Regions from separate parts of the Gordonia sp. CPCC 206044 genome, predicted to be linked through region 1. Evidence: predicted binding sites of a transcription regulator. Region 1 holds the regulator's gene; the other holds the start of a gene.

What was found. The regulator LexA, encoded in region 1, represses DNA repair genes until DNA is damaged. The targets are predictions, from matches to a motif close to CGAACANNTGTTCG.
Region 2: AAFP35_RS21475 (SAV_6107 family HEPN domain-containing protein) is a predicted target of LexA. The motif match lies at 2,065-2,078, and genes of this name have one in related genera.

The regions. Positions count from the first base shown of each region.
Region 1 covers NZ_JBCLVL010000005.1:223,515-226,921, reverse strand. The annotation lists gene nrdR (transcriptional regulator NrdR) at 1-67, opposite strand, end outside; gene AAFP35_RS09740 (LysM peptidoglycan-binding domain-containing protein) at 172-666, opposite strand; gene lexA (transcriptional repressor LexA) at 867-1,604, shown strand; gene AAFP35_RS09730 (phosphoenolpyruvate--protein phosphotransferase) at 1,623-3,296, opposite strand.
Region 2 covers NZ_JBCLVL010000016.1:10,232-13,638, reverse strand. The annotation lists gene mraZ (division/cell wall cluster transcriptional repressor MraZ) at 1-440, opposite strand, end outside; gene AAFP35_RS21480 (DUF3040 domain-containing protein) at 873-1,280, opposite strand; gene AAFP35_RS21475 (SAV_6107 family HEPN domain-containing protein) at 1,445-1,918, opposite strand; gene AAFP35_RS21470 (GNAT family N-acetyltransferase) at 2,239-2,889, shown strand; gene AAFP35_RS21465 (phytoene desaturase family protein) at 2,890-3,407, shown strand, end outside.

The DNA.
Region 1 (3,407 bases):
GCCCGTCGTCGGCGACACGCGAGTCGATGACCTTGGTGTCTTCGTTCTTGCAAAACGGACAGCGCATGTCGTCCTCACGCACATCGCGGGACACACCGGCGCACCGGATCTTCGCTACGCCGTGCCGGTTTCCGGCTGGACCCTGTGCCACCGAGGATACCGTCCGGCCCCTCAGCGATACGCGGGGGCGATCAGCGCCTGCCCCACGCGCAGACCCGAGCCGGACAGATCGTTGCGCGCCACGATCGCATCGATGACCGTTTCGCGCGGCATGTCCGGAGCCACCCGGTCGGCAATCGAACTCAGCGAGTCACCGGCCCGCACGTGCACGACCTCGGCGCCGACGGGTTCGGGAGCGACCGAGGCCGCATAGTTCGACCCGACGATGGCGACCACCCAGACGACGATCGCGAGAGCACCGCCGGCCAACACGGCGAGGGCGGCCGCGCGACGGCGTGCGTAGACGCGCGACGTCGACGCGGGCGACGCGCACCGAGTGCCGGCAACCCGCGGCCTGCCGACGGCCAGCGAGGTGGCCGGCCGGTTCGGCCCGGGCCTGCTCCGATCACCGTGGGCGCGGCGGCGGGTGGGCGTGCCGACCACACGGGCGTCGGTGCGGGCGTTCGCCGTCGATGCCTGCGGGCGTTCCAGTGTGATGGTGCTCATCGCGGTCTCCTCGATCACATGTTCGATGGAACTGATGTTCGATTTGTAGCACGGTGCACCGACAAAGTCTCGACACACGTCGAACAAATGTTTGAACATGTCTGCGACGTGGGTTACTCTCGGCGCTGAGAGAACCCATCGACCAGCGTTTTTCCGCGAATCCCGGCCCGGGGCCGGATTCGAACAGAGAGGACTCACCGATGAGCGACAAGGCCGGCGGACGACGCGGTACCCCGCGTGCGGTCGACGAGAAGGCCGACACCGACGAGGCTTCTGTCGACCCGGCTGTCGCGGAGGCGTCGCTCACCCCACGTCAGCGCGGCGTGCTGGAGTACATCCGACAGTCGGTCCGGGAACGTGGATATCCACCGAGCATCCGCGAGATCGGCGATGCGGTCGGCCTGACGTCCACGTCGTCGGTGGCCCATCAGTTGCGCACCCTGGAACGCAAGGGACTGCTCAAGCGTGACCACAACCGTCCACGGGCGGTCAACATCTCAGACGGCGAGCACAATCACATCCCGCCCGGCGGTTCGGCCGCCGACGACGGGTCGAGCCTGCCCGCGCCCACGTTCGTACCCGTGCTGGGCCGGATCGCCGCGGGCGGACCGATCCTCGCCGAGGAAGCTGTGGAGGACGTCTTCCCGCTGCCGCGCGAACTCGTCGGCGAGGGGTCGCTGTTCCTGCTGCGTGTGGTCGGCGAATCGATGATCGATGCGGCGATCTGCGACGGCGACTGGGTGGTCGTCCGGCAACAGAACGTCGCCGACAACGGCGACATCGTCGCGGCGATGATCGACGGCGAGGCGACCGTGAAGACGTTCAAGCGCAAGGACGGTCACGTGTGGCTGATGCCGCACAACGAGCTGTTCGAGCCCATCCCCGGTGACGACGCCGCCATCCTCGGCAAGGTCGTCACCGTGATGCGCCGGGTCTGAGAGCCGTCCGACGCCCGGTCAGTTGCTGCCGAAAGCGGCAGCCGCGGCGGCTCGAGCGGAGGCTGCGTCGGCCAGCCCCAGGATCGTGTCCGAGGCCAACTTGCATTGATCGCTGGTGACCCGGCCGAGCTTGGCGCCGACCGCGGCCGCCGCGGCCGGCGCCGCCGACAGTGACGTGACACCCAGACCCACCAGGACGCATGCGAGCAACGGATCGGCCGCGGCCTCACCGCACACGCCCACCGGTTTGCCCGCGGCGCGCCCGGCGCGGGCCACGTTCGCGATCAGCGCCAGCACCGCCGGTTGCCAGGGATCGGTCAGCGACGCCAGATCCGACGACATCCGGTCCGCGGCCATCGTGTACTGCGTCAGATCGTTGGTACCGATCGACACGAAGTCGACCTCGGCCATGACCTGCGGCGCGAGGATCGCCACGGCGGGGACCTCCACCATGATCCCGGCGACGAGACCTCGTGCCCGCACCTCGCCGGCGAACTCCCGCGCCTCGGCCGCCGTGGCGATCATGGGCGCCATCACCCACGGACTCGCGCCACTCTCCTTGGCTGCGGCCGCGATGGCATCGAGTTGGGCCGCGCGGATCTCGGGGTGGGCGTTGGCGATTCGGTTGCCGCGCACACCGAGTGCGGGGTTGGCCTCGTCGGGCTGGGCCACGAACTTCAGCGGCTTGTCCGATCCGGCGTCGAGCGTGCGGATCACCACTTTCTGATCACCGAACGCGTCGATGACCTCGCGGTAGAGCTTGGTCTGCTCGGCGACCGTGGGAGCATCAGTGCGGTCGAGGAAGGCGAGTTCGGTGCGGAACAGCCCGACGCCTTCCACCGGGAATCCGCTGGCCGTGCGGGCCGAGGCGCCGTCGGCGACGTTGGCGAGGATGCCGACGGGTTTGCCGTCGGATGTCCGGCCCGGCCCCTTCCATGCGGCAGCCGCCGCCGCGACGCGGCGACTCTCCTCGACTCCGGCCTGCGCCTTCTTCGGATCCGGGTCGACCTCGACGGTGCCCGCGGTGCCGTCCACCAGTACCACCGTGCCCGGCGCGATGCTCGCCAGCCCACCGACCGCCACCACACACGGAATCCCCAACTGCCGCGCGATGATCGCGGTGTGACTCGTCGGTCCGCCGAGTCGGGTGACCAATGCGGTGATCTTCGTCGGATCCAGCCCGGCGGTGTCCGCCGGCGCCAGATCGTCGGCCAACAACACCGACGGGACGTCGGGTTCGGGCACCCCGGGTTCGGCGACGCCGACCAACTCGGCGACCACGCGATCGCGCACGTCGTTGAGGTCGGTGACACGCTCGGCCATGAGCCCACCGAGTTTGGTGAACATGGTGGCGAACTGTTCGGTCGCCGCGACCGCCGCGGCCGGAGCCGCCGTCCCCTTCGCGATCAGCCCGGATGCCGCACCGATCCAGCCGCGATCCTCGGCCAATCCTGCTGTGGCGGAAAGGACCTCGGCGGCGGCGCCCGATGCGTGTGACGCCCGTTCCCGAAGCCGTCCGGCGACGGTCGCGGCAGCATCGGTGAATCGCTTGGTCTCCACCTCGCGCTCGTCGGAGGCCACCGTCGGCGCCGTCGAGGGGTCGTACACCGGCCGCTCCCCCGGCCAGACCGCCGGTCCGTATGCCTTCCCGCCGACGACGGGCGTTCCGTTCAGTACGTGTGAATCCGCCACCGAAGTCCTAACTGTGCGTCGACCGTGTGGGGCCGAGTGTGGGAAGAGACGACATCGCCAAACTCTGTGATTCAAGTTACAAGATTTCCTTGACTTGTCAACACAAACAGG
Region 2 (3,407 bases), on a different contig from region 1:
TAGAGCAACGAGTCCAGTGCCGCCGAGCCCGCGGTGGAGAAGCCCTCCTCGTGCTCGGACGAGTACTCGCTCCAGGCCGCTGCGTCCCAGATCTCGAGGTGGTCGAAACCGCCGATCACCACGCACTCCTTGGACAGGCCCGCGTAGTTCCGGTGGTCGGCCGACAGGGTGATGCGACCCTGTCCGTCGGGCCGCTGTTCATCGGTGCTCGCGAAGAGCACGCGCTGAAAGGCCCGCGCCTCGGGATCGTTCCGCGATGCCGCCATCGTCCGCTCGGCGATCGCATCGAACTCCTCGGCCCGATACACCGACAGGCTGCGGTCCTGGCCTCGTGTGACCATCACCCCTCCTGCCAACGCGTCACGAAACTTGGCGGGCAACGTGAGCCGCCCTTTGTCGTCCAGCTTGGGCGTGTAGGTACCGACAAATCGCACGGACATGTCGACACCTCCTGCCCTACTGGGTTCGACGTCCGGTCCGTCTCACCCAGTGCTGCCACAGTACCCCACTTTCCACCACTTTCCACCCCCAACACCCCACCGGCGCTCCACACGAACTGAAATCCGCAGGTCACGACAACAAATGACAGGGGGAGATTTCTTCGTCCGGCGCGTCGCACAGGCATCTCAAGTGTTGCCTCTGAGCTCTCAAGTGATCAAAGTGCCTGGTGAGCTGCCGCAAATGGCCGGGGTGGGGCGCTGTGGGGGATCCGGGTGGGGCGTTGTGGGGACGGCGGTGGTGGAAGGTGGGGCAGGCGCCCCCGGCGGCGCGTCGAGGCCGGAATCGGCGGATGCGCGCACGAAAAAGGCCGCACACCATATCGGTGTGCGGCCTTGGTCAAGCCTGCGATCCGGGCGCGTGGCCCGGCCCGTTCACTCCTGCTCGAAGCGACGGTTGAAACGTTCCTCCATGCGCTCGGAGAACCTGCGCTTGGGGGCACCTGCGCGGGACTCCTTGCCACCACGACCGTGTCCACGGTCGGACGGTCCGGATGACGACCCGGTGCCACCGCCCCACAGGGCGAGAAGACCCGCCCCGAACATGACCAGGAAACCGATCAGACTGATGATCGGGAACCCGCCCACACGGACGTCGACGATGAGTCCACCGACGAGGAGGACCAGACCCACGACGAAGATCGCGATCGCCTGCAGACGACGCCGGCCACTCGACCTCCCGAGGCGGCGACGCTTCACACTCGACGCGAACTTCGGGTCTTCGGCATACAGAGCGTTCTCGATCTGTTCGAGCATGCGCTGCTCGTGCTCCGAAAGAGGCACCGACCCTCCTAACTCACAACTCCACCGACCCGACCCCACACGACCCCTGCTGATCGTTGCGCACTGTCGACGCCGTTGCGCCGCTGTTGACGGCTCAAATCTCATGATACGAGGTGATTCATCCGGCGACCACCATTACCCGAGGTTGCGTCCAGAATGGCCTTTCATGCGGTCCGGTCGGGTCGCACGTTCTGGTGTGCGAGGCGCCCTTGCTCGTACGCGATCAGGACGTCTTCGACGGCATCGAGGAGTTCGATGACGCGGCGCCGCATCTGCGCCACGGTCCGCCCGTCCATCGTTCGTACGAGTCCGGACTCGATGTCGAGGCGAATGCGCGACCGTGCCGCGAAATACTCCGCATGCGGGGCCAGCTCGGGGACCACCACGGGCAGGCGATTCCAGGCGCTCCGCGAATGCCTCCGACGAACGGGCCGATTGGAGGGCTCGTGGATCTCCAACGCGGCGCCCGCACCGCGCAATGCGGTCAGGTAGTACTGACGGAACCGCTCGGCGGGATCATCGACACCGTCGGCGTTGTCGAACAGGATGTGTGCGCGGTCGAGCAGGTCACGACTACGGCGCACCACCACCGGATCGACCTCCGGAGCAGTCCGCGACGTCGAGTGCGTCCTGACCATCTCCCACCTCCCCGATCTACCTGGCCTTGTATCTGACAGCCGATTAGTACAACACCGGCCCGACAGCAAACGCTTCCCTCGTCTACCGTCGGGCCGGCGTCGATGTCGTCGGGGTGGGGACGAACAGCTTGCGGAGGCCGATTCATCGAACACCCGTTCGACATATTCAATATAGCTAGCGCGTCGGACACCTTCAAGACGAAATCCGACGCGGAGCCGAACGGGTGACATCAACCGGGCAGAACCGAACCGGGCCGAACAGAACCGGACAGGCCGGACCGGGCGCAGGCCCATCCGCGACGACGAGAGGACAGCGTTCGTTGACGATCCGCCTCGTCGAGCTGACCGGACAGGATGCCCGGGTGTGGCTCGAACCCGCACTCGACGTCTACGTGACCGCGATGAACTACCCGCGCGGCACCGAGGTGCACCGCGCCGCATTGTGGCGCGAGCACATCGGCAGGCCCGGATGGCGGGCCGTCGGCGCCATCGCGGCGGTCTCTGCGACACAGGCGCGGGCCCCGCACGTCGCGAGTCGACGCCTGTCGCGGCCGGTCGCGATCGGCGACGACGAACTGCTCGTCGGCATCGCCTACGGCTACCGCGGCGACCGCGACCAGTGGTGGAACCAGCAGCTGCGAACCGGACTGCGTCAGGCCGGTACCCCCCGCCGCGTCGTCGACGAGATCACCAGCGACTACTTCGAGCTCACCGAACTGCACGTGCACCCGTCGGTGCAGGGACGAGGCATCGGGCAATGGCTGCTCGGGAGACTGCTCGCCGAGCGTCCCGAGAGCAAGGTGCTGCTGTCCACTCCGGAGATCCCCGCCGAGGACAACCGGGCCTGGGCGCTCTACCGACGGCTGGGATTCTCCGACGTGTTGCGCCACTTCACGTTCACCGGCGATCCACGCCCGTTCGCCTTCCTCGGCCGTCCGCTGCCGCTCCCCGATCGCCCCGGGCCGGCGTAGATGCTCGACGCCGTCGTCGTCGGAGCCGGTCACAACGGACTGGTCGCAGCCGCGTACCTGGCCCGCGCCGGGCGATCGGTCCGAGTCCTCGAGCGTGACGCGATACCAGGTGGCGCCGTCTCGACCGTCGAACGCTTTCCCGGTTACCGGGTGGACCGAGGGTCGTCGGCACATCTGATGATCCGCCACTCCCCGATCCCCGATGAACTCGCACTCGCCGACCACGGACTGCGCTACCTCGACTGCGACCCGTGGGCGTTCAGCCCGGCCACCGACGACACCGCACCCATTGTCTTCCGCACCGACCTCGATGCCACCTGTGCGTCGATCGAACGGGCCGTCGGCAGTGCGGACGCCGAGGCCTATCGGCGATTCGTCGGCGTGTGGCGACCGCGGGCGCAGGCGGTGATGCGTGCCTTCTACGCACCCGCCACACCCGGGCGCTTCGCCACCGCGTTCACCGGGCTCACACACACCGCCGAGACCGCCCGGACCGGCCCGATCGGCAGGCGCACGGG